Herpetosiphon gulosus: one gene and its partner. The protein of the gene in region 1 binds, or shares a complex with, the protein of each later gene. Links are inferred from orthologs where the notes say so. Each region holds a gene or a part of one and is shown in the gene's direction. Other genes may lie near its edges. The genes, in order: ABEB26_RS02745 and cdaA.

What was found.
Region 2: the proteins of ABEB26_RS02745 (region 1) and cdaA are in contact, whole or in part, in a crystal structure (PDB 7OJS), measured with the Bacillus subtilis proteins. The link is inferred for Herpetosiphon gulosus from one-to-one orthologs.

Annotation. Positions count from the first base shown.
Region 1 is NZ_BAABRU010000002.1:142,806-157,774, forward strand. Bases 11,411-14,342 are described here. They hold ABEB26_RS02745 (phosphomannomutase/phosphoglucomutase), read left to right. Parts: upstream 11,411-12,172; coding sequence 12,173-13,513; downstream 13,514-14,342. Other genes in these bases: ABEB26_RS02740 (hypothetical protein), read left to right, coding at 11,411-11,766; ABEB26_RS02750 (DUF899 domain-containing protein), read left to right, coding at 14,020-14,342. In the rest of the region: ABEB26_RS02695 (GAF domain-containing protein), read left to right, coding at 1-1,365; ABEB26_RS02700 (LCP family glycopolymer transferase), read left to right, coding at 1,483-2,784; ABEB26_RS02705 (DUF5656 family protein), read left to right, coding at 2,843-3,700; ABEB26_RS02710 (L-threonylcarbamoyladenylate synthase), read left to right, coding at 3,697-4,320; ABEB26_RS02715 (DUF4007 family protein), read left to right, coding at 4,709-5,650; ABEB26_RS02720 (hypothetical protein), read left to right, coding at 5,643-9,110; ABEB26_RS02725 (phosphoadenosine phosphosulfate reductase family protein), read left to right, coding at 9,107-9,940; ABEB26_RS26895 (helix-turn-helix domain-containing protein), read left to right, coding at 10,088-10,312; ABEB26_RS02730 (DUF262 domain-containing protein), read left to right, coding at 10,357-10,512; ABEB26_RS26900 (transposase), read right to left, coding at 11,092-11,364; more of ABEB26_RS02740, read left to right, coding at 11,407-11,410; more of ABEB26_RS02750, read left to right, coding at 14,343-14,823. UniProt on the Bacillus subtilis protein: Catalyzes the conversion of glucosamine-6-phosphate to glucosamine-1-phosphate. Glucosamine-1-phosphate is used for cell wall biosynthesis.
Region 2 is NZ_BAABRU010000011.1:31,138-45,948, reverse strand. The notes cover bases 7,362-10,135. They hold cdaA (diadenylate cyclase CdaA), read left to right. Parts: upstream 7,362-8,233; coding sequence 8,234-9,037; downstream 9,038-10,135. Other genes in these bases: ABEB26_RS15610 (CdaR family protein), read left to right, coding at 9,034-10,135; ABEB26_RS15620 (circularly permuted type 2 ATP-grasp protein), read right to left, coding at 7,362-7,978. In the rest of the region: ABEB26_RS15650 (hypothetical protein), read right to left, coding at 1-51; ABEB26_RS15645 (hypothetical protein), read right to left, coding at 51-530; ABEB26_RS15640 (sigma factor-like helix-turn-helix DNA-binding protein), read left to right, coding at 759-3,401; ABEB26_RS15635 (transglutaminase family protein), read right to left, coding at 3,456-4,412; ABEB26_RS15630 (ADP-ribosylglycohydrolase family protein), read right to left, coding at 4,440-5,360; ABEB26_RS15625 (alpha-E domain-containing protein), read right to left, coding at 5,369-6,313; more of ABEB26_RS15620, read right to left, coding at 6,536-7,361; more of ABEB26_RS15610, read left to right, coding at 10,136-10,413; rplS (50S ribosomal protein L19), read left to right, coding at 10,619-10,975; ABEB26_RS15600 (class I SAM-dependent methyltransferase), read left to right, coding at 11,056-11,706; ABEB26_RS15595 (ribonuclease HII), read left to right, coding at 11,775-12,398; ABEB26_RS15590 (SH3 domain-containing protein), read left to right, coding at 12,454-12,996; trpB (tryptophan synthase subunit beta), read left to right, coding at 13,007-14,206; ABEB26_RS15580 (hypothetical protein), read left to right, coding at 14,247-14,811. UniProt on the Bacillus subtilis protein: One of 3 paralogous diadenylate cyclases (DAC) in this bacteria, catalyzing the condensation of 2 ATP molecules into cyclic di-AMP (c-di-AMP). Upon expression in E.coli leads to c-di-AMP synthesis.

The DNA of each region.
Region 1 (14,969 bases):
GACGATCGTTGGGTGCAAGTTGATGCTTTTGGCCAAGAGGTGGGCAAAAATACTGGTTCATTGGTCGGCATGCCGCTGATCGCAGGCGATGACATTGTGGGTGTGTTGATGCTTTCGCATCCTAAATCGCACTTTTTCAATCAAAGCCATATGCGTTTGCTCAAAGCAATCGCTGGCGAAATCGCAATTGCCATTTATAACGCTCAACTTTATGAATATTTGGCCGAACGCACAATCAAGCTTTCAACCATGTTGCGTCATCAAGAAGAAGTTTCAAGCCAAAACAACGCTATTTTGCAATCGCTCAACGATGCAGTAATTGTGTTCAATCTTGATCGTAATATTATTTTGGCCAACGCAGCCGCCGAAGCGATTCTGGATCGGCCACTTGATGAGTTGGTGACCCAAAGCTTCGACGAATTGCTCGAATCGTTGCATATCAAATTGCCTGGCGATCCGCTGGGAGCGGTGTTGAACAACCCCGATGTGGCCCAAACTCAAGGCATTATCATCAAACGCGCCACCCAATCGATCAGCGTGACCTTGGTTCCGGTGATGACTGAGCGTGGCGAATTGCTGGGCGCGTGTTTGATTGGCCGCGATATTACCCGCGAAGTCGAATCGGATCGCTTGAAAACTGAGTTTATTGGCACGGTTTCGCACGAGTTGCGCACGCCGATGACCTCAATCAAAGGTTATACCCAGTTGCTGGCGATGGGTTCGTTGGGCGAAGTGAATTCAACTCAGAAGGAATTTCTTAATACCATTGCCCATAACTCTGAGCGGATGATCGCGATTATCAACGATTTGCTGGATATCACCAAGATTGAAACTGGCAGCGTTGAATTGCAAATGGCACGGCTGATGGTGGCCGATGTGATGAGCAGTGTGGTTGGCAATGCTCGTGCCGAAATCACCCAGCGCCAGCAAGAATTCTCGCTGAGCCTCGCGCCCAATTTGCCAAACATCTGGAGCGATATAGAGCGCATTCGCCAAGTGGCCTCGAATGTGCTCTCCAACGCGATCAAATATACCCCCAATGGCGGCAAAATCAGCGTGAAAGCCTTCGAAATCAATGTTAACGATATTCCAAGCAAGCAACGTGAAGGGCTGCAAGTCGGGCGGCGCTATATCGCCTTGGCGGTGCAAGATAGCGGCGTGGGCATCGATCCCAGCGAACATGAGAAAGTCTTTGATCGTTTCTATCGTACCGAAAATCCGCTAAAAATTGAGGCTGGTGGTACGGGCTTGGGGCTTTCGCTAGTACGTCCATTAATCCAACTGATGGGTGGGCGGATTTGGCTTGAAAGTGTGGTCAATCAAGGCACAACTTTCACCTTTATTATGCCAGTCGCCGCTGATTAACAAGCTTCGGAATGGGTTTTGAGTAAAAACGTAGCTGATCCGTAGGCTACGTTTTTTGCATCTTCGTGGCGAGCCGCCTATAATCAAGTGACAAACTACCATCCTCAAGGACGTTGCATGGAATGTCAAGACGTGCGCCGCCAACTTGCGGCAGGAATTCGTCCGGCGGTACGCCCGCCCGAACGTGCTCAAATGGGTTTCCATATTGCCAATTGTGCCGATTGCTATGCCTTATTAGAAGTATTGCAGGTTGAAGAGCAACGCCAATTATTAACAACCCTGCTTGAAGAACCAGTGGTTGCAGCGCCAACGCCTACTTCAGCACCAACTGCTACCAAACCAACCCGCCGTTGGCCGTTAGCAGTTTTTGGCATGCTTGCATTGCTAATTTTTGGCGGTGGTTGGTGGTGGTGGAGCACGCCTGCCGAGGTAGTTGGGGTCCAAGTCGAGCCAAGCATTACCCCAGCCCCAATTATTGCAGGCGGCGTGGCCGAACCCAGCTTGGTTCCAGTGATTCAGCCAACTGCTACAGCCCAAACCATCGCCGCAAATCAGCCAAGTGTCACTCCGCACCCAACCAATACTCCGCGCCCGAGCGCTACCCCTCGACCGTTAGCCGCCATGACGGTGGCAATTTTGGGTTTGGATCGACGGCCTGGCGAAACGGAGCCAGCGCGGGCTGATGCCTTGTTGATTTTGCATCTCAATCCACGCAATCAAAGCGCGGCCTTGGTTTCCTTACCCCGCGATTTATGGGTGGCTCTGCCGCCCGAATATGGCTTCTCGGTCAAATTGAATGCTGCCTATATGTATGGTGAGGGCGATAATGGCGATACTGAAGCCGGAGCCGAATTGGCACGCCAAACCCTAAGCACCACCATAGGTCAGCCAATTGATGCAGTGGTGGTCACGACCTTTGAAGAAATGATCACGATGGTTGATTTAATTGGTGGCATTGATGTTGATGTGCCCAAAGAAATTTACGATTCGCGCTACCCAACCTTTGATTATGGCTATATGGAAGCGCACTTTTTGCCAGGCATGCAGCATATGGATGGCGCAACAGCGCTGATTTATAGCCGCACCCGCCATGCCGACAACGATTTTGAGCGTGGCAAACGTCAACAGCAGGTGCTTTTGGCAATTTTTGCCCGCTTACAAAACCTCATGCAAGCCAATAATAGCGTTGATAACATCGAATTGATTAGCTCGTTGTACAATACCCTAGAATATACCAGCATCGATTTGCCAACGACCGTGCGTTTGGTGCTGGCAATCCAGAATTTCGACCCGACTGAAATTCAACGCGAATCGATTGATTTAACCTATGGCTATGAAACTAGCACCAGCGATGGTGCTTACATCATTCAACCAGATTTACCAGCAATTCAAGCCCGAATTGCCGAATTATTCAAGTAGATTATGCCAAGCATAATCCTAGCGATAGGCTAGCCCAGCTAGGCTATCTTGATAGCATATGAAACTAACACCACGTTTCGACCGCATTTTGCCATTAATCAGTTTGGTGGTTTTAGGCTTGATGGTGGTCTTTCTGCTCGAATCCAACCCCGATTATCCCTTGGTGGCCCGCATTAGCAACGACCTACCAGTGATTTCGGTGGCGTGGTTTATTATCGCCCTGCTGGTAATTATCATCAGTACCGGGGCCGATTTATTGGCCAAAGCGCACCCAGCCTTGGAGCATCGTGAATTGTTGCGCTTGCCTGGCCCACTCAGCAAAATCGAGATTGTGCCCTTGTTTTGGGTTTTGCCCTCAGCAGTGGTAGTTGGCTCGTTTGCCTTCTTCCGATTGTTTCAAGAAACCTTGCAAGGCACGGCCTTTATTTTGGTGTTGGTGGTTTGCGGCAGCTTATTAACCGCAACCTTAGTTGCCCAACACTATGTGCTCGATCGCGATACTGATGTGCGCGATAAGGCGCGGGTTGGGCTGCAAGCAGTGGCCTATTTGGTAGCTTTTGGCATGTTCAGCGCAATCGCCAACGCCCACTATCGCATGATTTTCACTGGCATTTTGGCATTTAGCGCCAGCGTTCCTTTGGCTTATCGCCTGTTAGCGCGAAATGTCAACGATCATCAACGACCATTATCATTGGCATTAACCGTGGTTGGCGTGGTGATCGCTGAGGCTGCGGCAATGCTTAGCTTCTGGCCTGCACCATTTTTGATCGTTGGCACACTGCTCACAGCGCTGTTTTATGTAATGATGAACCTGCTGCATCATGCCCAAGCTGGCACGCTTGATCGACGGATTGGCTGGGAATTAGGAATTGTCGGCGCAGCTGTCTTTGTGATTTTGACCGCAACAACCTTATGAACACCAACGTTATCGATTTTGATGATGCCGGTTTGGCCTTCGCCTTAGCGCAATTACAGCAAGGCCAAATTCTGTGCTTTCCAACCGATACCGTCTATGGTATTGGTGGCTCGGCCTTGGATGAAGTAGCGATTGCTCAAGTTTTTCAGGCCAAAGCCCGTCCAGCCGCGGTTGCCTTACCAGCATTATTGGCAGATTTAGCTGATTTGCCCAAGGTGGCACGAGATATCCCCGATTTGGCCTGGGGTTTGGCTGAGGCTTGGTGGCCTGGTGGCTTGACCTTGGTACTGTCAGCGGTCGCCCATCTGCCCAAATTATTAACTGGCGGCAAAGCGACGATAGCTGTGCGTGTGCCAAACCATGGGCAACTACGCAACTTGATTCGCCAATTTGCCACGCCAATCGCTGGAACTAGTGCCAATCTGCATGGTCAGCCAACGCCGAATACCGCCCAAGCTGTCGCTGAGCAACTAGCTGGGCGCGTGCCGTTGGTGCTTGATGGCGGGGTTGCAACGGGCGAACAACCTTCAACAATTGTCGATCTCAGTAGTGAGCAACCAACAATTTTGCGTCAAGGGGTCATTTCAGCGGCGCAACTCAGCCCTTGGTTGGAAGCCTAAACCGTTCAAGGGCTGAGCCACAAGCGCGGCAGATTTGCTAGAATGCTTGGGCAATGGGGGCGGCATAGGCAGTCCATCAGTTAAAGCCAACGCGCCATGATGTCCTTTGGGTGCAAGTCCCAACGTCTCCACCAATCCTCATTTAATGAGCTTCAAACATCCCCCAAAAAGTGCCTGAGTACTATCCATAATCAACCCAAAAGTATCAGCCAATTTAGCGATCCTTGCTGCTCTAGATTAATCTATGATTCACTCGTGTAACGAATCGAAACGAATCGAAACGAATCGAAACGAATCGAAACGAATTGTAATCAATGGTATAGTATAATTCAGCAATCGTACAAATGTTTTGGATAGAAATCTACAGTAACGGGGAGACTTCCTATTTATGGCATCATCTTTATCAAGCTTGTTCTCTCCAAATAGCCTCCCAAGCTTTAGTGGACATGAAACCTTCGCTTTGAGAAGTAACTGGTTAAAAAAAGCCTATGATTTATTGCAACACACCCCCGATTTGTTCTCGCGGGAGGATGCATTCGTGCTTCTCGGTGTTGGTAAAAATATGGCGCAATCTATTCGGTTCTGGGGGCGAGTATGTGGTGTATTTGTACGCTCGGAAACAAGCAATAGCTATGAAGCCACTAGCTTAGGCCATTCATTACTTGGCGAAAAGGGCTGGGATCAGTTTCTTGTAACGCCAGCTAGCCGTTGGCTCTTACACTGGCAAATTGTTTCACGGCCAGAATCAGCCTTTACTTGGTTTTTTACATTTAACCTTCTAAAAGGCGGTGAATTTACAGTACCCCAAATGGCCAGCCAAATTCGATCGATTGCCAATGATCAAGGCTGGCGTGTTCCTTCCGACACAACTATTACTCGTGATATAGAGTGCATGCTGAACTGTTATTGTCAACCTCGCTCACACCAGAATAGCCTTATTAATGAAGATTTATTACTTTGCCCGTTAACCGATCTGGGGCTAATTCAGTCATTACCCGGCCAGCAAACCTATCGGATTGTTACAGGCCAGCAAACCGATTTACCAAGCGAATTAGTTGCATTTGCAATTTTACAAATGATGCATCAAACAGGCCGAAAAACCATATCGTTTAGTGAACTAGCCTACGGCTTACGTTCTCCTGGTCGAATCTTCCGCTTAGATGAAGATGCTTTATTAAGTCGGTTGCAAGAACTCAGTCAGATTACTAATAATCAAGCCTATTATTCGGATCAATCGGGCATTCGGCAGGTAGCTTGGCCAAACCCTGATGATAGCCAACTTGAAACATTACTTAACCAAGCCTTTACTCACGAGGTACGATATGTTTAATGCTCAATCGCACCTTGCGATTCCAGTACGGTATAACCGTTCAATTAATATTGAGCGCGATTTCAAGGATGACCAAGTAGGTGTTCATGATTATCAGGTAACCCCATTAGTGCTCCAAACTGCCGAGCGAATCATTAATGGGCTAGCTCCTCAATCAACAACGCGAGCATTTTCAGTGATTGGGCCTTATGGATCTGGAAAGTCAGCGTTTGGGGTTTTTATTGCGCACTTTCTGCAAAGTGATCAGACCCAACGTCAAAAACTGCTCGCAGAGCAGCAAATTGATGCTAGTTTGGTTGAATTATTAATTGCAGTCCCTCGTTTGTTGCCAGTGCTGGTTGGAGGTAATAATGCTTCGTTACGCAGTGCGGTATTAACTGGTCTAAAAAATACATTTGCTTCGCATATAAAACTTTCCGATAAACGACTGCGTTTGCCACATGAGATTGCTGAATCAATTGATGACCCTGATATTGCGTCTGAAACTATTGCCGAAATTTTTGCTGATGCTTGTGTAGAGGTTGCAAAACGTACTGAATATGCTGGTTTAGTCTTAGTAATTGATGAATTGGGCCAATTTCTTGATTTTGCCTCACGTCAATCTGATGAGCGTGAATTATTTGTATTGCAAAGCTTAGCTGAAATGGCATCACGCAGCAGTAATAATCCATTTGTCATTTTGACGATTCTGCATCAAGCTTTTGATCGCTATGTTGGCAATGCAGGTGCGGCCCGTCGAACCGAATGGTCAAAGGTTCAGGGTCGCTTTACAGATTTACCATTCCAAGAGCCATCGGTACAGATGCTGCGAATGGTTGGGCGTGCATTATGTGATGATCTTAACGATATTTATGCTACTACACGCCAATCATGGGCCGAAAATACACTTGATTCAACAATTCAATTAGGATTAAAGCCGGTTGATATCAATCTTGATGAATGGAAAATTCTGCTTGCCCGAACCTATCCATTACATCCTAGTGTGCTTATTGCGTTACCATTACTTTTTCGCCAGCTGGCACAAAACGAGCGTTCACTGTTTGCATTTCTGACTGCACCAGAACCGTGGAGTATTCAAGATTTCTTGCAAACTGCTCAGCCAAGTCTTGAAAATCCACAATTACCGATTTACCGATTGCCTCAGCTTTACGCCTACATTTATTCAACCCTTGGGGCTAGCCTATTTGGGCGTGCCCGCGGTCAACGCTGGGCAGAGCTTGCCGAAGCATTAGCTCAATTATCTGATCAAAATCCACTATTAGTTGATGTTTTGACTACCATTGGTACGTTAGGTGCGCTTGGGCAAACGCATGGATTAAAAGCAAGCCGTAAGCAAATTCAATTTGCGTTACAAGAGCTTTATACTGAAGAGCAGGTAGATCAGGCATTAAATGAATTAACAACCCGCAAGCATATTACCTATCGCCAACATCGCGAAAGTTTTGTTATTTGGGAAGGTAGTGATCTGGCTCTCGATGAAATGATCGCGAGTGCTCGCCGTGAAATTGGCGAGAATTTAGTTCAGCTCTTACAAAATTATGCCAATGTTACACCATTGGTAGCTCGTCGGCATAGTTATTTAACTGGGGCAGTACGCTTTTTTATCCCGCGTTTTATTGAGCCTAGCGGTTTGAGCGATTTAGCAATTACAAATAATGCTGATGGCGAGATTCTCTACATTGTTCCTGCTGATCAGGAAGCCCTAGAACAAGCTCGGAGCTGGACAGAACATCCTGATCGTTCAAACGAATCACAGCGAATTGTAGTTTTACCATATAAAGTCCGTGAACTAAGCGATCTCTTGTTTGATGTTGCGGCCTTGAGTCATGTTTTAGAACATCGCAACGAACTCGATAATGATCGGGCTGCTCGACGTGAAATATCAAGCCGTTTATCTGAAGCTCAAGATTTATTGAGTGGCACGATTGCTGAAGCCTATAGCCCACAACTTAGCCGTTGGTTTTGGCGTGGAATTGAACATCCAATGCAAACTGCACGTGAAGTTGATCATCTATTGAGCCAAGCTTGCGATGAGACTTACCCATTAACTCCACATATTTGGAATGAGTTGATTGTGCGGCGGCAGCTTTCAGCTTCGGCATCAAAAGCGCGGCGGCTGCTAATTGAAGCAATGCTTAATCAACGTTATGCTGTAAAACTCGGGATTGAAGGCTATCCACCAGAGCGCTCGATCTATGAGAGTGTATTGCATCAGAGTGGCATTCATCGCCAAAATGAACAAGGTTTTTGGGAATTTAGTACTCCAGCAGCGGACGATCCTTTAAAGCTCCAACCAACTTGGGACTTAATTAGTCGCTATATTGATCAAGCCGAAGGACGCGAACTGCCTTTAATTGATCTTTACCAGCAATTGGAAGCTCCACCATTTGGGGTCAAACAAGGCTTAATTCCACTTTTATTTATGGCGGTGTACCTTGCTCGGGCTAGCGAGATTGTGCTATATGAACAAGGGAATTATGTAGTTTCTCCCGATATGGCTATGTTTGAGCGATTACTACGTCAACCACACTACTTTGGTTTACGCAGCAGCCGCAGAACTGGTCTGCGTCAAGCAGTGTATGAACGCTTGGCAACGGCATTAGCACCTAAAGCACTGACTAAAGTGGTGCAGCCAGCAGTTTTAGATGCAATAACCCCATTATTGCGACTCGTACATACACTTCCTCAATACACGCGCACAACCAAAAATATTAGCCCAATTGCCCAATCAATTCGACAAGCATTACTTGATGCTCGTGCACCTGATCAACTATTGTTTGAAAAATTACCAATTGCCTGTGGTTATCCAGCGTTTGATCCTGATCAATCCAATGATAATATGTTTATTGAGCCATTTTTTACGACGCTCAGGGAGGGATTGCAGGAGCTACAAGCAACATATCAGCAATTGGTCAATCATGTTGTCGAGAAAATTCGGGTTGCATTTAGTGCTACCAATCTTGAGAGTGAACTACTTCATAGCGAGTTGATCAATCGTTATCAATTGATCGCTGAACTTACCAAAGATACGACTATTCGGGCCTTTGGCGTGCGGATTGAAAACTCGATTAAGGGTGCTAATCATTGGGTCGAAAGCATTGCGGCCTTAGTTGGGCGTAAACCCCTAGATACATGGAGTGACCATGATCTTACAACATTTGAAACTCAGATTGCTGAGTTAGGCCGCTCATTTAAACTCGTCGAGCAAATAGCAATCACGACCCAATCATTACCCAGTGACACTCCAGTTTTACGAGTTGGTATAGCGAATGGCCATGGTGAAGTCAGTACTGTGATACACTTAAACCAACGTCATCCACTGATGGATGCGTTGTTTAATGAGTTAACAGCCGTGATGGATCGTTATGATCGACTAACGATTGAGCAAAAAACAGCGATCTTAGCCGAACTCCTCCAACCAAATCTTGCTTATGCAATGAATGGGAACGAAAAGCTATGACAGATCATGAAGCTGATTTTCGGGAATGGGCTGCCCGTCCAGGCCGACATATAGTAAGTCTTAGCGGTGGCAAGGATAGTACTGCCTTAGCAATCTATCTACATGACAAGATTCCTCAATTGGAATATGTATTCTGTGATACTCACGAGGAATTAAAAGAGACCTATGAGTATCTTGATCGGCTTGAGGCTTATTTACAAAAGCCGATTATTCGATTAAATGCTGAGCGTGGGTTTAGCCATTGGTTAGATATGTATGGCGGAATGCTGCCATCTGCTCAGGTTCGTTGGTGCACGCGTAAACTCAAGATCGAGCCATTTGAGGCATACGTTGGTAGTGATCAAGTCTGGAGCTATATTGGTATTCGTGCCGATGAACAACGTTCCGGCTATGACTCCTCAAAGCCTAATATTCATCCAGTCTATCCATATAAAGAACATGGACTACGTATTGCCGATATTGAGCGAATTCTAGAAGAAAGTGGTATTGGCCTGCCTGAATATTATTCATGGCGACAGCGAAGTGGTTGTTATTTCTGCTTTTTCCAACGAGCAGGCGAATGGGCTGGCTTACGTAAAGAACACCCTGAGCTTTTTGAAAAAGCCAAGGATTTTGAGAATCAACGAGGTGGAGAGAACTTCTATTGGCGGCAAAATGAAAGCCTAGTCGAACTCGAAAAACCAGAACGTTTAGCCCAAATTCGGCGTGATCATCAACAACGGATCGAGGAAGAACGCAAACGCCGCCCCAATCAATCATTGATTGCATTGATTGGATCAGCTCTTGATGCTGAGGATGATGAAGTTGGCTGTGATATTTGCCATCTCTAGTTAGCTAGAATACCTAGAAAAGATCCTCGCCTTGGATTAGGAGAGAATCATACCGATGATTGGCTATGGTCAGTATGATAAAGCACGTGAAGTTATATGCTTCACGTGCTCTTTTTTATGCGATTTTCGCATAATTGGGCAATATTTATGAAATTTTCGGAGGTCTATCAAACCCGTTATACTCATTTCTTAGAACGATTAAGGCAAACAAGGCTTGATGCTAACCTTTCACAAGAAGAGGTTGCTCAAAAGCTAGGAATCAGCCAGTCGATCGTCTCACGCTCTGAAAATGGTGATCGGAGAGTTGATGTGATTGAGCTACTAACTTTTGCTGAGTTATACCGGAAGCCATTAGAATTTTTTACAGATTAAATAATCTATCTCTAAAGAGATACTATAGAAAAAGGAAATTTACTATGCAGGCTGATGCGATCCCATTAGAATATCTTTACACAACATTAAATAAAGGCTATGTTATACCTGGCTACCAACGCCCATTTGCATGGAATTCTGATAAAGCTATTGAATTACTTGATAGCATTCTAGAAGATTTTGAAGCAAAGAAAAAATGACATCATTAGGAACACTATTATTTTGTAATATAAAATTTGAAAATAATCAAAATCCCTACAGTAGAAGTAGTCTCATAAATACCGAAGAAGGATGCGAATACACCCAAGCACCACAAACCCATGGAAATTTTCGGGATAGAATTCATACCGAACAACCAAACGACGGAAATTTTGGAGCCATGCAAAGAGCCGCTCAACCTTCCAGCGACGGGCATACCGGCGTAATACCCGACCATCTTGGGTGGCTGGTGCGGTACGGTTCCGCCGATGGGGGGCGATCAGCGTAATCCCCTGGTCTGCAAGCGCTTGATCCAGCGGATCGCTATCATAGGCTTTGTCCCCAATCACGCGCACTGGAGGGCTGTCCAAAAATCCCGCATCGAGGGTTGCGGTGACCAAGCGCACCTCGTGGATCTGGGCCGTGGTGGTATGGACGGCAATCGGCAGCCCATGCGCATCGGCAAGCGCCATCAGTTTGGTGCCTTTCCCACGCTTCGTGAGACCAACGCCCGCGCCCCTTTTTTCGCCGGAACAAACGTTCCGTCGATGAAGGCTTCGGTCTGATCGATGCCGAGGTCATCAAAAAGCTGCAAGGCGAGCTGGGTCACAATGGTTTGAAAGGTTCCCTCGGCAACCCAGCGTTGGAAGCGGCGATGGCAGGTTTGATAGGGGGATAGCTCTCGGACAAGTCCTTCCAGCGTGCGCCCGTTGCAAGACCCACAAGATACCGGTAAGGGCCGCACGTGAATCCACCCATGGTCGTCCACGACCATCGGCACGGCGTGGTAACGGGGGCAAAAAGGGAGCGATCGCTGCCCATTCGTCATCCGTCAGATCGGTTGATACGGCCATTGAATATCCTCCGGTTCCATGGTCAGGAGGAGTATACCATTTATGAGATTACTTCTACTTCTAGTTATTCTTGAAAATATATCTATAATTGAAAGTATAGATAATAAAAACCAACTTACAATCTTACCTTCTCCGAAAATCTTACTAGATAAAAAAGTTATTGGAAGTCAATTAAATAACATTAAAAATGAAATAAAATATTCTTTAAGTATTCTAAATAAAATTAGAAGTAAAATTGTCCATAAAGGTTACAATTACAGTATTGATATGCCATATTATATTCAAATATTAGAAGGATGTCTTCATAGATCTATAGATCGTATTATAAAGCGTGTTATTAATGATGTAGGAAAATATCAAAATATTATGGACATTGTACCGACATACAATGTTCCGTGGTGATGTATATGATTTGTTGAATATTGGAAATTATGTAAGATCTACTAGGCTCTGTCTGATAATTCCTGAAGCCTTCCCGAGGGAGGATTAGAACACCATTATGGACATGAAAATCACCAAAATATGACCCCTATAGCCGCTTAATAGCGGTTCTTACGACGATATACACCATGGTCTTGAATTATCAGACAGAACCTAATTATACGAATTTTTAATTCGAAGATTGAAAATAAAACATAAACCCACATCCCTTAAAAACCTATCTCCCTGCGTCTCCCGCCTTGAGGCGGAACGGAAGGGTGGTGATGATGAAAAGCAGTCAAAGATCACTTAAAAATCCTGCTATTCGCGATTTAACAATTTTGGCGTATGATAGCCGGTGATCGCTCTGCACAGAAAGGATACGACGATGCAGGTCAATCCAGGGATTTTCAAAGCCTATGATATTCGTGGGATTTACCCAAGCGAACTCAACGAAGATGTAGCATTTTTGATTGGACGCGCTTTCGCCTCATTTTTGCAAGCTGAAACGGTGGTCGTTGGCCGTGATATGCGTACCTCAGGCCCATCAATTTTCGATGCGGTAACTCGCGGCTTGATGCACCAAGGCGCTGATGTGATCAACATTGGCATGGTTAGCACTGATCAATATTATTTTGCTTGTACCAAATTGGGCTTACCAGGCATGATGGTGACGGCCTCACATAATCCCAAACAATACAATGGCTTCAAAATGGTCAAAAAAATGCCGCAGTTGCTCTCAGGCGATGCAGGCATTCAAGATTTGCGCAAATTGGTCGAGAGCGAAGCATTTAGCGAACCAACCCGCCAAGGTAGCATGAGCGAGCTTGACCTCAGCGAAGAATTTATCGAATCGGTTTTGCAATTGATTGATGTAACCAGCCTCAAATCGCTCAAAGTAATCGCCGACACTGGCAATGGCATGGTCGGGCCAATTCTCCAGCGGGTCTACGAACGTTTACCTGTCGACTTGATTGGACTCTATCTTGACCCCGATGGCACTTTGCCCAACCACGGCCTTGACCCATTACAACCAGAAAATCGCGCCGAACTGGAAGCCCGTGTGGTTAGTGAAAGCGCCGATGTAGGTTTTGCCTTCGATGGCGATGGCGACCGCTTCTTTGCAATTGATAATCGCGGTCAATTTATCTCTGGCGATTTTATGACCGCGCTGATGGGTCAATACTTCCTCGAAAAACACCCAGGAGCCAAAATTTTATATGATGTACGGGCTTCGTGGGCTGTGCCCGAACTAATTGGCGCTGCTGGTGGTGTGCCACTGATGGAGCGGGTTGGTCATGCCTTTATCAAGGCTCGCATGTCCAACGAAGGGGCAATTTTCGCTGGCGAAGTAACTGGCCACTACTATTTTGGCGATTTTAATTATGCCGATTCGGGCGTAATTCCATCGTTAATTATTTTGGAAATGCTTTCGAAGAAGGGCAAAACCCTGAGCGAATTGCTGGCTCCGCTCGAAGCAACTTACTTCATCTCAGGCGAAATCAACACCAAAGTTGCCGATGTTAAAGCCGTATTGGCAACCTTGGCCGAGAAATATAGTGATGCTGAGCAACACACCATGGATGGTTTATCGGTCAATTATCCCGATTGGCACTTCAATGTGCGTGGCTCCAACACCGAGCCATTGTTGCGGCTCAACCTCGAAGCTCGCAGCAAAGAGCTGATGGAAGCCAAGCGCGATGAAGTTTTAGCAATTATTCAGGCGTAGGTATCAAGGACTAGGGGTCAGGTTGAAACCACGAAGAACACCAAGAGCACCAAGGACGAAGGGCTAGGCTATGGGCTATCGGCTATCGGCTATCGGAACAATTGTTGGTATTTCCAACGCATTGCCGATAGCCCATAGCTGTAATGGTTCATTAGATTAACAACCAATTCTCGTGCCCTCACCCCCTCACCCCCTCTCCCGCCCGCGAGGCAAGGGGGAACCGCTCCAGGAGTGCTCCCCTCGCCCGCCGCAGTGGGCGAGGGGTTGGGGGTGAGGGCATGCTGACCGTTGTTAACGCGATAAACCATTACACATAGCCTATAGCCATAGATTCTCTGCGCCTCTGCGTTAAAGTCCAATGCCTGAGGTTTGGCTCTTATGTTCTATACTCAAGGTTCTATGCTTTCCTGACTCCTGATCCTCGATTCCTAAAAAGATCATATGTTCTATATTTCATGCTATGATTAGGCAAGCGGAGCCTTATTATAGTGATGAAGGAGCATCTGATGAGTAATCGCGCGAATGACCTGATTCCCCTCAGCGATATGCATGGCCCAAGCCTGCCCACTGCCGTTGATCGCGCCACATTTCAAGCCGAACTGAACAGCTTGCGGCTACGCGAGAAGGCTCATACGCGCGAGGGCGATGTAATTGCTGCTGCGCGTCGCCGCTTGCCAATGGTTGAAGTCGCTGCTACAACTCCAGTAGTTGGCCCAAATGGCCTAGTTCCGATGATCGAGATTTTTGAAGGCCGCAAGCAACTTTTTGCCGCCTATATGATGTGGCATCATGGCGCAAATGCAGCCCAACAGTGCGAAGGTTGCACCATGAATGTTGGTCATGTGCTGGAATTGGGCTATTTGCACTCGCGTGATGTAACCTTTGCCGTGTTGAGCCAAGGCCCATTTGCCGAGAGCAAGCGCTACCGCGAATTTATGGGCTGGGATCTGCCTTGGTATTCCGTGCCCAAATCCTCGCTTGATACCCTGATTGCTGATCGCCATTTTGGCATCTGGGTTTGTTACGTTCAGGATAATGGTCGGGTGTTTGAAACCTATTGGACAACTGGTCGCGGCTGTGAACAAATGGGCAGTTCCTATGCAATGCTCGATATGACAATTTATGGGCGACAAGAGGTTTGGGAAGATTCTCCAGCCGGCTGGCCTCAACGCTTTTTCAACACCCGCTCAGCCCAAATGCGTACTGATGAGCATGGTCAAGCCGTCAATCGCCCCGCCGGACGACCAATCTCGCACTGGTCGCGACTGGCTGCTGGTCGCTCCGATACGCTGGCTGAGCCTGATAAATAAGGGGCTAGGGGTCAGAGGTCAGGGATCAGTGGTTAGGGAATAGAGACCAGAATTGAGTACACTGGGATTAAGCGATTGGAAAACCTGCATAAAACTCGCTGAACTAGCTGATCTAACGCTTCGACCTCCTACCCCCTATCCACTAG
Region 2 (14,811 bases), on another replicon or contig:
ATCGATTGCTTGGATGAGGTCGTTGCTTGCACTAAATTCCGTTGATAGCATCACATGCCCCCTGCAAACCAATCCATCTCGGGCAGTGGCATTGGGCTAAGCGGAATTTCGAGCAACTGGAGTGCGCCAAGAAATCGGCTAAAAATTGCACCATGGGCTTGGTTGGTATTATGACCAACGATCCGCAAAAAATCACCTAAATGTTTAATTTGGGTTGGATCGTGAGCTGATTGCAGATATTTCAAAATGCCTTCAATGCCAAATTGCTTAATGCCTTCGCCCAGCAAATTGGTCAGATGTTTGCAAGGGCTGCCGCGCAAACCACCACAAGGCCGATTATTGTTGGTGCTACAGTAAAAATTGAGGCTCCGCGCCTCGAAATATGCCACATACACCCGCTGAATATCCGAGCCACTCGAAACCACGCCTTGCAACCGTCCATCGGCAAGCTCCACAAATGGCACTTCTTGGACATTGCGTTTATCGGTTTGGCGGAAGATTTGGGGCGGATTTAGTGATGAGGGAATCATCAAACCTCCTTTGCGCTATGCAACACTCGATTAATTCTGTATCAACTCTTGATTCCAGCGCAAACCTAGCATACCAAGCACATGAGACATTAGCAGTCACAGGATTTATGAGCCATCAATTTTTTCATTGGTTAAATGCTGAAGATCGATTATCATGAGGATGCAGCTAGCTAAAACCGAAAAAGAGATGTAAACTTATTCGATCAGAGTTATTAGAGGAAAGATTATATGCTGATAACAATCCCTGACCATCTCCACTCTATTACGATTCAACAATTACAGCTACCAAATAGAATTAGAAATATATTGTTAAGAGCAAATATCTGGAATCTTGGCGAATTAATTCCTTACTTAAATAATCTTTCAATAGTTCACGGACTTGGCGTATCAACAGTTCCTATTATCACTAGTTCTGTTGAAAATTTATGTAACTCTATAGATGAGAACCATAATATTGATTGGAATCGCTATTGGGTATTACAAAAAATAGATCCTGAAAATGTACAAGAAAGTAATCCTTTTTCAAGGGAGAGTAATATTCTCTCAAGAAAAATTACTATTAGTGAAAACTTCATACACATAACAATAGATGAATTACATTTACCAGAAATCATTTATAACAAACTTAATGATATGAATATCATCACATTACTCGATCTTTATAATGCTCAGGAGAATGGAACTCTTCGTGAAAATAAATTAGATAATAGATATATCAAGAAAATAAATGGAGTAATCGAAAATATCAAAAATTCAATTGATAAAGATAATAAAATTGATTGGAACAAGTATTTCAATAAACAAGGTCTTATCATAATACCTCAGCAATACAATCCAGTTAATACTAGTTTAAATATTTTCTACTTTCTTGAAGAAACTATCAAGTTTATCTTAAATATCTCTAATGATGAACGACATTGGGAAATTATTCAGCATAGATTTGGATTAAAAAAAACAAACAAATTTACACTTGAAGAATTAGGGTCATTTTTTGGGATTACACGCGAAAGAGTTCGACAAATTGAATTTAAGTGTTTAAAAAAATTACGTTTGGTATTAACAGAAAAAGAACATATTGAATATCCTTACATCATCCATCCAAACATCCTTTTTATGATAAGATCTATATTAAAGATTTTTAATAAAAGGGAAAATATGATTATAACAGAAAATGATCTGTTTAAAAAAATAGAATTTATTCTATCTTGTAGTAATGCAAATAATCCTATTATTCATCTATTACTTAAATTAGCAGAAATGAATCCTATTCATTTAATTAATACTGATTTAATTCCAGTATGGCAACACAGTTCATTAGCTAATCAAGATTTAACTCAAACTATTATTACTAATCTAGATATACTTTTAACACAAGATATAATAATTCCTATGGAAGACTTCGAGATCCTTTTAAAAATCAACCAAAAGTTACCTAAAAATCAAAAAATCAGTTTAGTAGAACTCCATCAATATATAAAGTTATGTAGCACTATTGAACAACGGGATGATGGCCTGTTTTGGGGGAAATTCGAATATTTAAAAAGCAGAGGAGATCAAGCCTACCGGATTTTAACCGAGGCAGGGAAACCCTTATCAATTGGATCAATGACGAGAACAATCAATAGTACACTGATACCACATGGACATCAAAAGCTCCAAGAACAAAATTTTGCTAATCAACTTATTAGCGATGCTCGATTTATACCAATTGGTCGAACAGGTCAGTGGGCTTTGAAGGCATGGAATCACATTGATACTAGTAGTATTTTAGAATTAATGGAAAAATTTTTACATATCCATAATAAACCAGCTACTGATCAAGAAATCTTTGATTATGTTCAGCAGCGAAGGCCTGTTGGTCGAGGATCAATTAATATCTACCTTACCAGTAATCCCAAAATCTTCCGTAAAACAAGCCGTAGCCATTGGGGTTTGGCAACATGGAAGGAGACAGAAAATGCCCATATTTGGAATCGCGAACAAATTGCAGATTTTATTGCAAACATTTTCAAGCAACATAAAACTCAAAAATTAGAGCTACGGATTATTCGTGAAGCCCTTATGCACGCTGCTAGAGTAACTTCACGCCAAGCAATTGGTATGGTTGCAAGGAATCCTGCCTTACGTATTTATCACGACCCAAACACTACTATACGATTTGCAACGTTTCAACCAAACTATAAAGCGGAAATAAACACAAAACAGTCGATAACTCGTAAGAAACAGACTATTCGTGATAGTATTCAGCAGGCAGTTCATTTGTTACTTGAACAGTCGCCCAATAAGCAGATGCCGTTATTTCAACTTATCAAGCAGTTAACTTCGGCTCCATATAACTTCCATGATAAGACTATGTATGCCTATATTCGTCAAATGTCATCAGTTGAAACAATAATTATCCCAGAAACAGGTACTAAAATGTGCCGATTAAAAGGTACAGATTCTATTACCTTTCCTCAAGTAAATCGGATTCAGGATTCACAATTAAGGGATAATATCAATCATGCATTAACGAATTTAAATGAAACTAATATTGATATAGCTTTATTTCAATTAGGACGTGAATTTGAGGCCACAATCAAAAATTGTTTAATTTCAGGAATCATCAGTGGAAGAATAAACGCAAGCCAAAGTTTGGGTAAAGACCCTAAAAAATGGAAATTGGTTGACATGGTAGATTATGCCAAAAACCAAAATCTTATTATAGATCTTGGGGCTGTAAATTTACTGTGCCAAGAAAGAAATAATCCCGCCCAAGGATTACGGCCTACATTGAGTGAGCGGCAAGCATTAATGAATAGTGCTCCATATCTTGCAGGCTTATACATTGATTATATTATTCATTTTTCTGAGCTTATGGATACATTTTAATAAAATTCAATAAAGCATGGGCAAGTAATTACCCATGCTTTGTTAGATTAAAGTTTATTGCTGTTGCTGCATTTGTTGTAACACCGCCGCCACATCGCCGCCCTCAACCACCGACCAGCCTTCTAGTTGCGATGGTTGATCGGCTTGTAACGGTTCGTCGGCGAGGCATACTTGCACCGCTACTTCGAGCGTGCTTTGGGTTTCGCCCTTGAAAATGCCATGAGTCGGCGGTACATCAGCGTAATCGCGGCCAAGCGCTACTCGAATATGCCGATCACTCACGGTCACATTGTTGGTTGGATCAAAGCCTACCCAGCCAAGGCTTGGCAACCACGCCTCAACCCATGCATGCGAGGCATCAGCCGCTGAACGCACAGTGTCGTCGGTACGATGAAACAGATAGCCACTTACATACCGCGCCGGAATTTGCAACCAGCGCAATAAACTGAGCATAATATGGGTGTAATCTTGGCAAACGCCCCGTCGGGTGGCCAAAGCTTCATCGATTGGCGAATCAGCGCGTGTACTCTGTGGAACATACTCAAATTTATCGTAGATTGCTTGATTAATCTGGCGAATCAACGAAAGTGGGTCGAGCTGTTTGCTCAGGCCAATTTCGGTAGCGAAGGCTTGCAGCAAATCGGTTGAGTGCACAAACTGGCTAGGGTTGAGATAATCCCAATCGTTGCCGTTGAGTGCATGATCTTCCAAAATTTGCCATGTGCTGAGATCAAGCATGAGATCATCGGCTGGAGCTTGAATCCGATTTTCGACATAGGCTTGGGTGATAATTTCAAGCTGAGTATGCGCCCGTGGAATCCCAAAATGATGCACCGTATTGCCCTGAGGATCATAATATACCAAGACTTTCGATTTTGGCTTGGTGGTTATGTCAAACGACAAACAGCGTTGATCGCCCTCGGTGCGCGGTTGTTTGCGAACTTCCATCATGCTTTCGCTAATTGGGTTGCTATAGCGAAAGCGAGTTACGTGGCGAATGGTGTAGTACATAGCACCTGCCAAACTTCAAGCGTGAAATCAAATGCTTTCGAGGCCAAGGCTGGCCAAAAACCAGCTTGGCAAGGGTTCGCGGGCGTTCAGCCATGGCGGTGGAATACAATCGCGGCCCAGTGTGCCCACCAACAATCCCCCAACAATTGCAGCCATTGAGGTAAAGTTGCCGCCAGCAGCACACACCTGCTCAATCGCGGCAGCATAATCATCGCGATAATGCACAGCACACCACAAGCACCACGGCACGGTAGCTTGGGCGCTATGCTGATAGCCATTGCTCAATCGTAAGGCAATGTGATGCCACATTTGGCGATCATTCATTGCGGAAGCCAAGACCAAACGATGTTCAAGGCTGCTGCTCGGCACATAGTGGCTAATTTCATCCAAGATTGCCGAGGGCTGGCGCAGCGGTTGATCACGTTCACGCCAGAGAATTGCGCCTGCTACCGCCACTGCCACTGCTCCCGCCACCGCCTCAGAATGGGTATGGGTGGTAAGCGCCGAAAGTTGGGCTTGTTGAGCAACTTCGTTCAGCGGAGCCTCAGCCAAAAATAAGCCTAACGGAGCCACACGCATGGCCGCGCCAACCCCAAACGAGCCTTGCCCATCGAATAAGTTTTGAGCATCGCTCATCACGGCTGCGCCATCACGCGGCTTAGCCAATAATTGATGCATCGACGTGCCATAATCACGGACTGGGGTGTAGCGCAAAGCCAAATCGGCAGCCAAAGCCGCACTATGCACCGCGCCATAATGCCATAATTGATCAACCAACGAACATGCCATCAAGGTTGCGTCTGTCCACAGCCATGGTGCTGGCAAAAGGCTGGGCTGGTCGGCAATTGCAAGCCCGGTTTGAACTTGCTGCCAAAGCTGTTGACCATAGGCCTCGCCCACCGATAAGCCCGTTAAGGCCGCCAACATGCGCTGTTGTGCTGCTGTCATGATCATCCTTATACCAATGCTGTCTCCACCGGATAACTAATAAAGGTCTGATAGACGTTGGTATGAATTTGTTGGCATTGCTGTTGAATCGTCGCTAAATAGCCGCTCAAGCCATCGGCCATAATCTCATCAACTTGACCATAATCTAGACTTGCTTGTAATCGTCCAGCCAAGCGTTTGACCCGATCGCCGCGTCGCCCAAGGGTATTCGAGGCGATCGCTTGAATCGAGGCCGCAACTTGGTCGGCGGCAAAGCGCACCGAACGCGGCGATTCAGCGTTCAACAACAAAAATTCAGCAATTCGTTCTGGCCGAATATCAGCAGTATATACATTACAATAGGCCTCGAACGATGTACAGGACTTTAGCAACCCAACCCAATCTAAATAATTGGTTTGATCATCGGGTGTGCTGCCAGTTTCGGCAAAATGCACATCGAGCAAAATCGCCGTGGCCATAGCTCGCTCCATAAATTGGCCTAAACGCAGCCAGTGCCAGCATTCACCATGGCTCAATGTGGCAGTTGTAATGCCTTGAAAGAGATGAATGCCCTCTTTCAACACATTATGCAGAAATTCATGCGGCTCGTGCCACATTTGATCCATCGTTGTGCGCTTGACCTGCAAATAGACCCGATTGAGTTGTTCCCACATTTCCGAGCTGATTTGTTCGCGCACTTGGCGGGCATTCTCACGAGCAGCGCCAATGCAACTTACCAACGAGCTGGCATTGCTCACATCAAAGGTCAAGGCTTGCACCAAAGCATAGGTTTGGGGCACACCCTCGTAATTCCATGCCAGGAATGTTTGCATGCGCTCCCAACGGCGCTCGGCAGCAGCAGGCGTTTGGTCAAGCATCAAGGCTAAATTCACGTCAAGCAAACGGGCAGTATGCTCGGTTCGCTCAAGGTAGCGGCCAATCCAATATAAACTATCAGCAACCCGCGATAACATCAGCAGCCCCCGATTTTTAATGATGATCCATGGATGCCCTCACCCCCAGCCCCTCTCCCACTGTGGCGGGCGAGGGGAGCACTGCTAGAGCGGTTCCCCTTCGCCTCGCGTGCGGGCGAGGGGGCAAGGGGGTGAGGGCATCGTGATCCCCGATCTCCAACTCCCCAACTCCTATGTTCTATGCTCTTACTCTCCTAGCCCCTGATCCCTAATCCCTAGCCCCTAATAAAGAACCCACGTATCTTTACTGCCACCGCCTTGCGATGAATTGACTACCAACGAGCCACGCCGCAAGGCTACCCGCGTCAGGCCGCCAGGCACAATGCTAATTTGATCGCCAAATAAAATGTAGGGCCGCAAATCGACGTGGCGCGATTCGAGTTTGCCATCAATAAAACAGGGAGCTTTGGAAAGCGCAAGCGTTGGTTGGGCGATGTAGTTGCGTGGGTTGGCAATAATGCGGTCGCGAAACTGGGCGCGTTGCTCCAGCGTGCTATGCGGGCCAATCAGCATATCGTAGCCGCCCGATTCGCCAACCGCCTTTACCACCAACGAATCCAAATTATTCAACACATGCTGGCGTTGACGATCATCGCTGAGCAAAAAGGTTTCAACATTGGGCAAAATCGGGTCTTCATCAAGATAAAACTTGATCATCGCTGGCACATAGGCATAAATCGCTTTATCATCGGCTACGCCTGTGCCCAAGGCATTGGCCAAAGCCACATTGCCAGCGCGATAGGCATTCAACAAGCCTGCCACGCCCAACACCGAATCAGGCCGAAATGCCAAAGGATCGATAAATTCATCATCGACTCGCCGATAAATCACATCAACGCGGCGCAAACCAGCAGTCGTGCGCATATACACCACATTATCGTGAACAATTAAATCGCGGCCTTCGACCAGTTCAACCCCCATCTGGCGAGCCAAAAAGGTGTGTTCGTAGTAGGCCGAATTAAACACCCCAGGCGTAAGCAGCACAATCGTTGGGTCGCTGCGACCTTGTGGAGCCAACGAGCGCAAGGTTGCTAACAAGGCTTGGCCATAATGATCGATCGAGCGCACCCCATAGCTCGAAAACAACTGCGGGAACACCCGTTTCATCACCAACCGATTGGCCAGCATATACGACACGCCGCTAGGAACCCGCAAATTATCTTCCAACACCGCAAATTGGCCACTTGGCAACCGGATCAAATCGGTGCCAACGATCGAAACATAGCGATCGCGTGGCACGCTAACCCCCCGCATTTGGCGCGAAAAATGGCGACAGCTATAGACCAATTCACGCGGCACAACCCCCGCCCTTAAAATTGTTTCCTCGTGATAAATATCGCGCAAAAACAAATTTAATGCAGTAACCCGCTGCGCCAATCCACGCTCAATCGTATCCCACTCTTTGGCGGTCAATAGTCGTGGCAGCAAATCATAGGGAAAAATGCGCTCAGTACCTTCATCGCGACCATAGACTGTAAAGGTGATTCCTTGATTGAGAAAAGCCAAATCAGCAGCTTGCTGGCGACGAGCCAACTCATCAGGTGGCAACTCGCGCAGCCGTTCCGAGAGCAGCCGATAATGTGGACGAGGCGTGTTTGGGCCAAGAAACAACTCATCGTAAGCGGTTTCGAGTTGATACTGACGAAAAGGGGCTACATCGGGCATAGCGTGCTCCTTGCAGTCTGTTCAGCATTGAAGGGATTTGAGGCAACATCGCCGCGTTGGGGGGAAAGAAGATGGCCTATAGTACCGATCTCCACAGATTTCGTCAAGCACCTAGCTACGTACTAGGCTCGTTGAGTGGCTTGGCTAGCCCAAAATCGCTCAGATTAAAACTTGCATAGATAGCCTGATCAGTGTAAGGTACAGGCGCGATGTCCAGCACAGGTGGGTTGGCTGGCGGTGTCGAGGGTTTGAATTGTGCCAAGCTTCCAGCAGATTTGGGAACGAGTTTCTTTCTTAGCAGCCCTAGATATTCTGCTTGTTGCTGCCTTGATTTTTTGGCTGCTCGGGGTCATTCGGGGCACTCGCGCAGTTCAATTATTACGCGGGGTCGGCATTTTAGTGGTTGTGGCGCTGCTAGCTGGCTCAACCTTGCCACTCACCACGTTGCGCTGGATCATTCGCGAAGCCCTTAGCCCAGCCCTATTTGTCGCAATTCCAATTCTCTTCCAGCCTGAATTACGCCGTGCGCTCGAATCGTTGGGCCGTACTGGCGAATGGTTTAATCGCTTTGGCAGCACCAATCGCTCCGATGTTGAAGAGATGATCAACACCATTTCGCGGGCAGCTAAACAATTATCACAACAAGGTATCGGCGCATTGATGGTGATCGAGCGCGACACTGGCTTGCAAGAATACGCCGACCGTGGCGTAATCGTCGATTCGCGCATCTCCGTGCCCTTGTTGGTTAATATTTTTTTCCCCAACGCGCCACTCCACGATATGGCGGTGATTTTTCGGCGCAACCGCATTTTGGCCGCCAACTGTGTGCTACCACTGAGTGAAAATGTGGTTGGCAGTACACGCTATGGCACACGCCACCGCGCCGCCTTGGGCATCAGCGAACAATCCGATGCGATTTCGGTGATCGTTTCCGAGGAAACTGGCAGTATTTCGATTACCCACGATGGCCGCATGGTGCGCCATTTAACCGAAGGTCGTTTACGCAAACTGCTGGCTGGCTTATTGCGCGTCGAACTAAGCGAAGAGGAAGAAGCATGAATAAGCTTGCAGGTAGCCCGTTACGCGCCTTTGTTGCCGCAGTGTTGGCGAGCATCATTTGGGTGTTTGTTAGTTTCACCGAAAATCCGCAGCAAGTTACGCCATTTACCAATTTGCCAATTCGTGCCGAAGGGCTAAGTAGCAATTTAACCTTAGTTGATAGCGAAGGTCGGCCAATTCCCGTTCCCGATGCGGTTGTTAACTTAAATGTTTCTGGCCCTCAAGATACAATCACCCGCATTACCAAGCAAAATGTCCAACCATTTATTAATATCGCAGGGCTAGAGCCTGGCTCACATGAAGTTGCGGTGCAAGCTCGCAGCATTCCCAGTCGCTCTGATCTCGATTTTCAGAGCTTTCAGCCCGCTACAGTTTTGGTGCAGATCGAGCAAATTATTACCGCCTCGCTGCCATTAACCATCACCACGGTTGGCCAGCCACCAACTAGTTATGAAGCCAGTTTGCCGATCGCCAGCGTCAATGGCGAGATGATTAAGCAGGTGACAATAACTGGGCCAGCTAGCCAAGTTAATAAGGTAGTTGGTGGCGAAATTACACTCGATCTTTCATCGCAAACCAGTAATTTGCGTACCCGCCGCAATATTATCGCAGTCGATATTGCTGGGCGCGATGTTGAAGGCGTGACGGTCAGCCCTGAATTGGCCGATATCGAAGTGCGAATTTTATCCAGCAGCGGCATTAAGCGCGTGCCAATTATCTACACCACTCTCAACAGTCCGCCAGCGGGCTATCGAGCTGAGGTGGTGCTTGAGCCAGCCTTTGTTACCTTAATTGGTAGTGCTCAGCGCTTAACCGAAGTTGAATTTGTTGAAACCCAACCGCTCAATCTGCCAAATAGCACCCAAAGTTACACCGCAACGATTAAATTACGTTTTCCGATTGGGGTGACTCCGCGTGATGCCCAAGCCGCCGATAGCACGATCGCCACGATTCGTTTTGTGCCAATTAGCACCGAAATTGTGCTCAACCTGCCGTTAGTACCACGTAATTTGCCTGCTGGCCTAGAATTGAGCTACCAGCCCAAACAGCTTGAAGTAAGCTTGCGCGGTAACGCTCAAAATTTGCAAAATCTCAATAATTTGGCCTTGGTGTTGGATCTAGCTGGACGCAATGCAGGCAGTTATAGCATTCAGCCCAGCCTTAATCTGCCAACCGGCATCACGTTGGCCAAGCCATTAGCTGCGGTTCAAGTAAATCTTAGTGCAATTATCATCCCGACAGCTGAGCCAACCAGCCCGATTGAACCAACCGAGCCAACAACCACGCCGATTGCCACCCCAACTGCGACTGAGCCAATTAGCCCAACCGAGCCAATTAGCCCGACCGAACCAATCTCGCCAACATTAACGCCCTAGCGGGTTAAGCGATGATCATAGTTGCCATAAGGGTTCAGCTATGCTATAATCGCGCGGTCAATTGATTGGCACGAAAAGAAACGGCGTGTGAAATTCACACGCTTGTTGTTTGTCCAGCGACCGTATCCGCTGTATGCCAATGAACTTTAGCGATTAACCAGCGCCGAGAGATACGGCTCTACGCACTAGAAATAAAGGCAGAGCAATGCAACAGGCTCCCGTTATTCACGAAATTGAAAACGAATATCTGCGCAAAGATGTGCCAGAATTCCGCGTTGGCGACACGGTTCGCGTTAGCGTCAAAGTTGTTGAAGGTACTCGCGAACGGATTCAAGACTTTGAAGGTGTCGTGATTCGCCGCCGCCGCATGGGTGTCAACGAAAACTTCACCGTGCGTCGGATTGCCTCACACGGTATTGGTGTTGAGCGGACGTTCTTGCTGCACTCACCCCGGATCGACGGCGTAAAATTGGTACGGACTGGTAAAGTTCGCCAAGCCAACCTGTACTACTTGCGCGGTCGCACTGGTAAGGCCGCTCGGATCAAAGAACGCCGCGGTTAATCGTTTCGTTATAGCTGCAAAACCCTGCGCGGGTGTGGGCCAAGCCTGCACTCGCGTTTGTATTTTTGGGAGCATTGGCGATGCTGCAACGAATGCAAGCGTTGGTTATTTGGGCCTTTGAGTGTTTTTATCACGAAGCGGCCTTTACCTACGATTTGGTCGCTTGGCTCATGTCGCAAGGCTATTGGAGCCAATGGGTACTGGCAGCCTTGCCTGAAATCGCCGATCAAGCATTGCTTGAGCTTGGCTGTGGCACGGGCTATGTCCAACAAGCTCGCCAAGATCAACCAAGCCTCACAATTGGCCTTGATGAATCGCGCCAAATGTTGAGTTTAAGCCGTCGTCGAGCGCCGCAAGCCACGCTGGTTCGGGCGGTTGCCCAAGCCTTGCCTTACGCTGATGCCAGTTGGTCGGCGGTGCTTTCGACCTTTCCAGCGCCCTATTTATTCGATCGGCGCACTTTGGCCGAATTGCAACGGGTGCTCACCAACGATGGCAAATTGTATATCGTCGATGGCGGCAGCATTCCCAATGGCTTGTATGCACTGATCATCGGGTTAATCTATCGGCTGGTGTTTGGGCGACATAGCAACCCTGAAGCGCCAACCAGCCAACTTGACCCACGCATCCAGCGTTTGCACGAAGCGGGCTTTCGCGTCAGCAACCAAATCAAACAGGTTGGCAAGTCGCAAGTCCAAATCTTCATCGCCGAAAAAGCCAACCAGCCTTAATTGATAGTAGCTTGGATTAGGGTCTGACTCAACCCAGCCCCCGATCCCCAGCCCCCAACAACCAACCTATGACAATTGGAATTCACGAAGAACAACAACTTTGGCGCAAGGGAGCGCAAATCGTCGCCGGAGTCGATGAAGTTGGCCGAGGCTGCTGGGCTGGCCCAGTTGTCGCCGCTGCCGTCTGCTTCCCAACCCATTTGCTCAACGATCCTCTGGCCTTGGCAGGCATCAACGACTCAAAAACCTTGAGTGCCGAAGCCCGTCAGGCAATGGCCCAACAGATTCGCCAATTGGCCAGCGGGATTGGCCTCGGCGTGGTTTCGGCCCATCTGATCGATTTATTTGGAATTGCCGAAACCACCAAATGGGCCATGATGCACGCCGTTTTGAGCTTGCCAAATTTGCCCGATGGTTTGGTGATCGATTGGGTCAAATTGCCCGAACTGCCATTATTGCAACGCTCGCTGCCCAAAGGCGATGCGATCAGCATTTCGGTGGCAGCGGCCTCGATTATTGCCAAAGTCTATCGCGACAACCTGATGCACGAGTATGATCAACGTGACCCGCGTTATGGCTGGGCTGCCCATAAAGGCTATGGCACGGCCCAACATCAACGGGCCTTGGCAGCCCACGGCCCATCAGGCTTGCATCGACGCTCGTTCAAGCCACTAGCCGCCTTCGTTGATTGACAAAATCGCCAGAGAATGATACTAAGGTCAAACATGGCTTTTATGGAGTGTTGATATGCCTTCGCCATATTATGATCAGGGGCGGCGTGATGCGGAAAATGGCACGCTGAATCAATTGTTTTATCACACCTACCACGATTATAAACGTGGCTATGATGAAATTGTGAATGGCCCACCCAAACCAAAGCCAAATTTCCTCTTTTTCTTGATTCCGGCGCTATTGCTGGTGGGGCTAGCTGGGGGTTGGTTTCTGCGCGATCGCGGCGTTTTGAGTACCCCCCCAACTCCCGTAGTTGTCATGGTGACGGTAACCCCCGTGACTGCTTCGCCGACCTTTCCGCCCTTTGCGATTGCCACTCCCGCCCCGCCAACTCCAACTCAACTGGTGATTGAAATTGGCGGTGAGGCAATCACCCTCGAACAAGTGCGCATTCGGCCTGATCCCAGCATTCAAGGTGAGCCGATTGGGGCGCTTGATCCAGGCGAAATTATCACGATCGTCGATGGGCCACGCCAAGGCGACGATTATACGTGGTGGCTGATCGAATCGGCAATTGGCCAAGGTTGGGTTGCTGAAGATTTTATTCAAGCACGCTAAAGGAACAATTATGACCGATCACGCTGTTCTTGATGAATTAAATGGCCGCTATGGAGATTTCGGTGGGCGCTATGTGCCTGAAACCTTGATGGCCGCGATCGAAGAATTAACCGAAGCCTTTTTTCGGATTCGCACTGACCCTGAGTTTCAGGCCGAACTCCAACATTTGCACCGCACCTACACAGGCCGGCCAACCGCATTAACCTATGCTCGTCGCTTGACCGAGGAGCTTGGCGGAGCACAAATTTGGCTCAAACGCGAAGATCTGACCCACACTGGTGCACATAAAATCAATAATGCCTTGGGTCAAGGCCTATTAGCCAAACGCATGGGCAAACAGCGAATCATCGCCGAAACTGGCGCAGGCCAGCATGGCGTTGCCACCGCCGCCGTTTGTGCCCTGCTTGGGCTACAATGTGTGGTCTATATGGGCACTGAAGATATGGAGCGCCAAAAGCCCAATGTTTTTCGCATGCGCCTGTTGGGAGCCGATGTACATGGAGTCAGCACTGGCTCGAAAACCCTCAAAGATGCAGTCAACGAAGCCATGCGCGATTGGGTCAGCAACCCTGATTCATATTATTTGCTTGGCTCGGCGCTTGGGCCACACCCCTACCCGCTGATGGTACGCGAATTTCAAAGCATTATTGGAATCGAAGCCCGCGAGCAAATTTTAGCGGCAACTGGCAAATTGCCCAACACGATTATTGCCTGTGTTGGCGGCGGCTCAAACGCCATCGGCATGTTCCACGCCTTTATCAACGATGAACATGTTGATCTGCGGGGGGTTGAAGCAGGTGGCCATGGGATTGAGCTTGGTCGCCATGCGGCACGGTTTGCAGGTGGGCGTTTGGGCGTTTTCCAAGGCACCCGTTCGTATGTGCTGCAAAATAGCGATGGTCAAATTGCCAATACCCATAGCATTTCTGCTGGCCTCGATTATGCTGCTGTAGGCCCAGAGCATGCGTGGCTTCACGATGAAGAACGGGCTTTCTATACCTATGCAACCGACGAAGAAGCTTTGAATGGCTTTCAGCTGCTCTGTCGAACCGAAGGCATTATCCCAGCCTTGGAATCGTCGCATGCGATTGCCGAAGCTGTGCGTTTAGCCCCCACCATGAGCAAAGAAAGCATTATTTTGGTCAATCTGTCGGGGCGGGGCGATAAAGATATTTTCACCGTTGCAGATGTATTGGGAGTGCAAATGTAGCGGAGCGGCTTCGAGCGAAGCCAATGTGTAAGGAGTAGTTATGGCTCAATCGTGTGTAGTTTGTCGAGCCGCGCTTGCCGATGGCTCGGTCTATTGTTCTGAATGTGGCTCGCGGCAGCCTGCCGCAGGTCAATCAACCCAAGTGCTAGGCAGCGGGGTTTTTGGTTCGCAGCCCTTGCCAAGTGGCAGCGATCATGATGATTCGCCGTATGCGCCACGGCGGAGCGGCACGCAACCACTGAATGATCCACCAACCCAAGTTGTTAACAACTACCAAAGCCCTACTAGCTCAACCAGTTATGGGCAGGGGCCATCAACCCAGCCCAATTTTCCGCTGCCTCAATATACTCCGCCTGCACAACCCAACTATGCCCAACCTTCGGCAAAATCGAATAACCTTGGGCGTTGGTTAATTGGCGGTGGCTTGGCCTTGCTGTTGGTTGGGGGCGGTGCTGGGGCGTATTATTTCCTCGGCAACAATGATTCAAACAACGGCGAAAGTGGCAATGTTGCGACTGGCCCAACCTGGACACCGATTCCAACTAAAATCGCCGAACCAACCGAACAAGTCGCTGGCGATCCACTGGTCGAACCAACCAATGAGC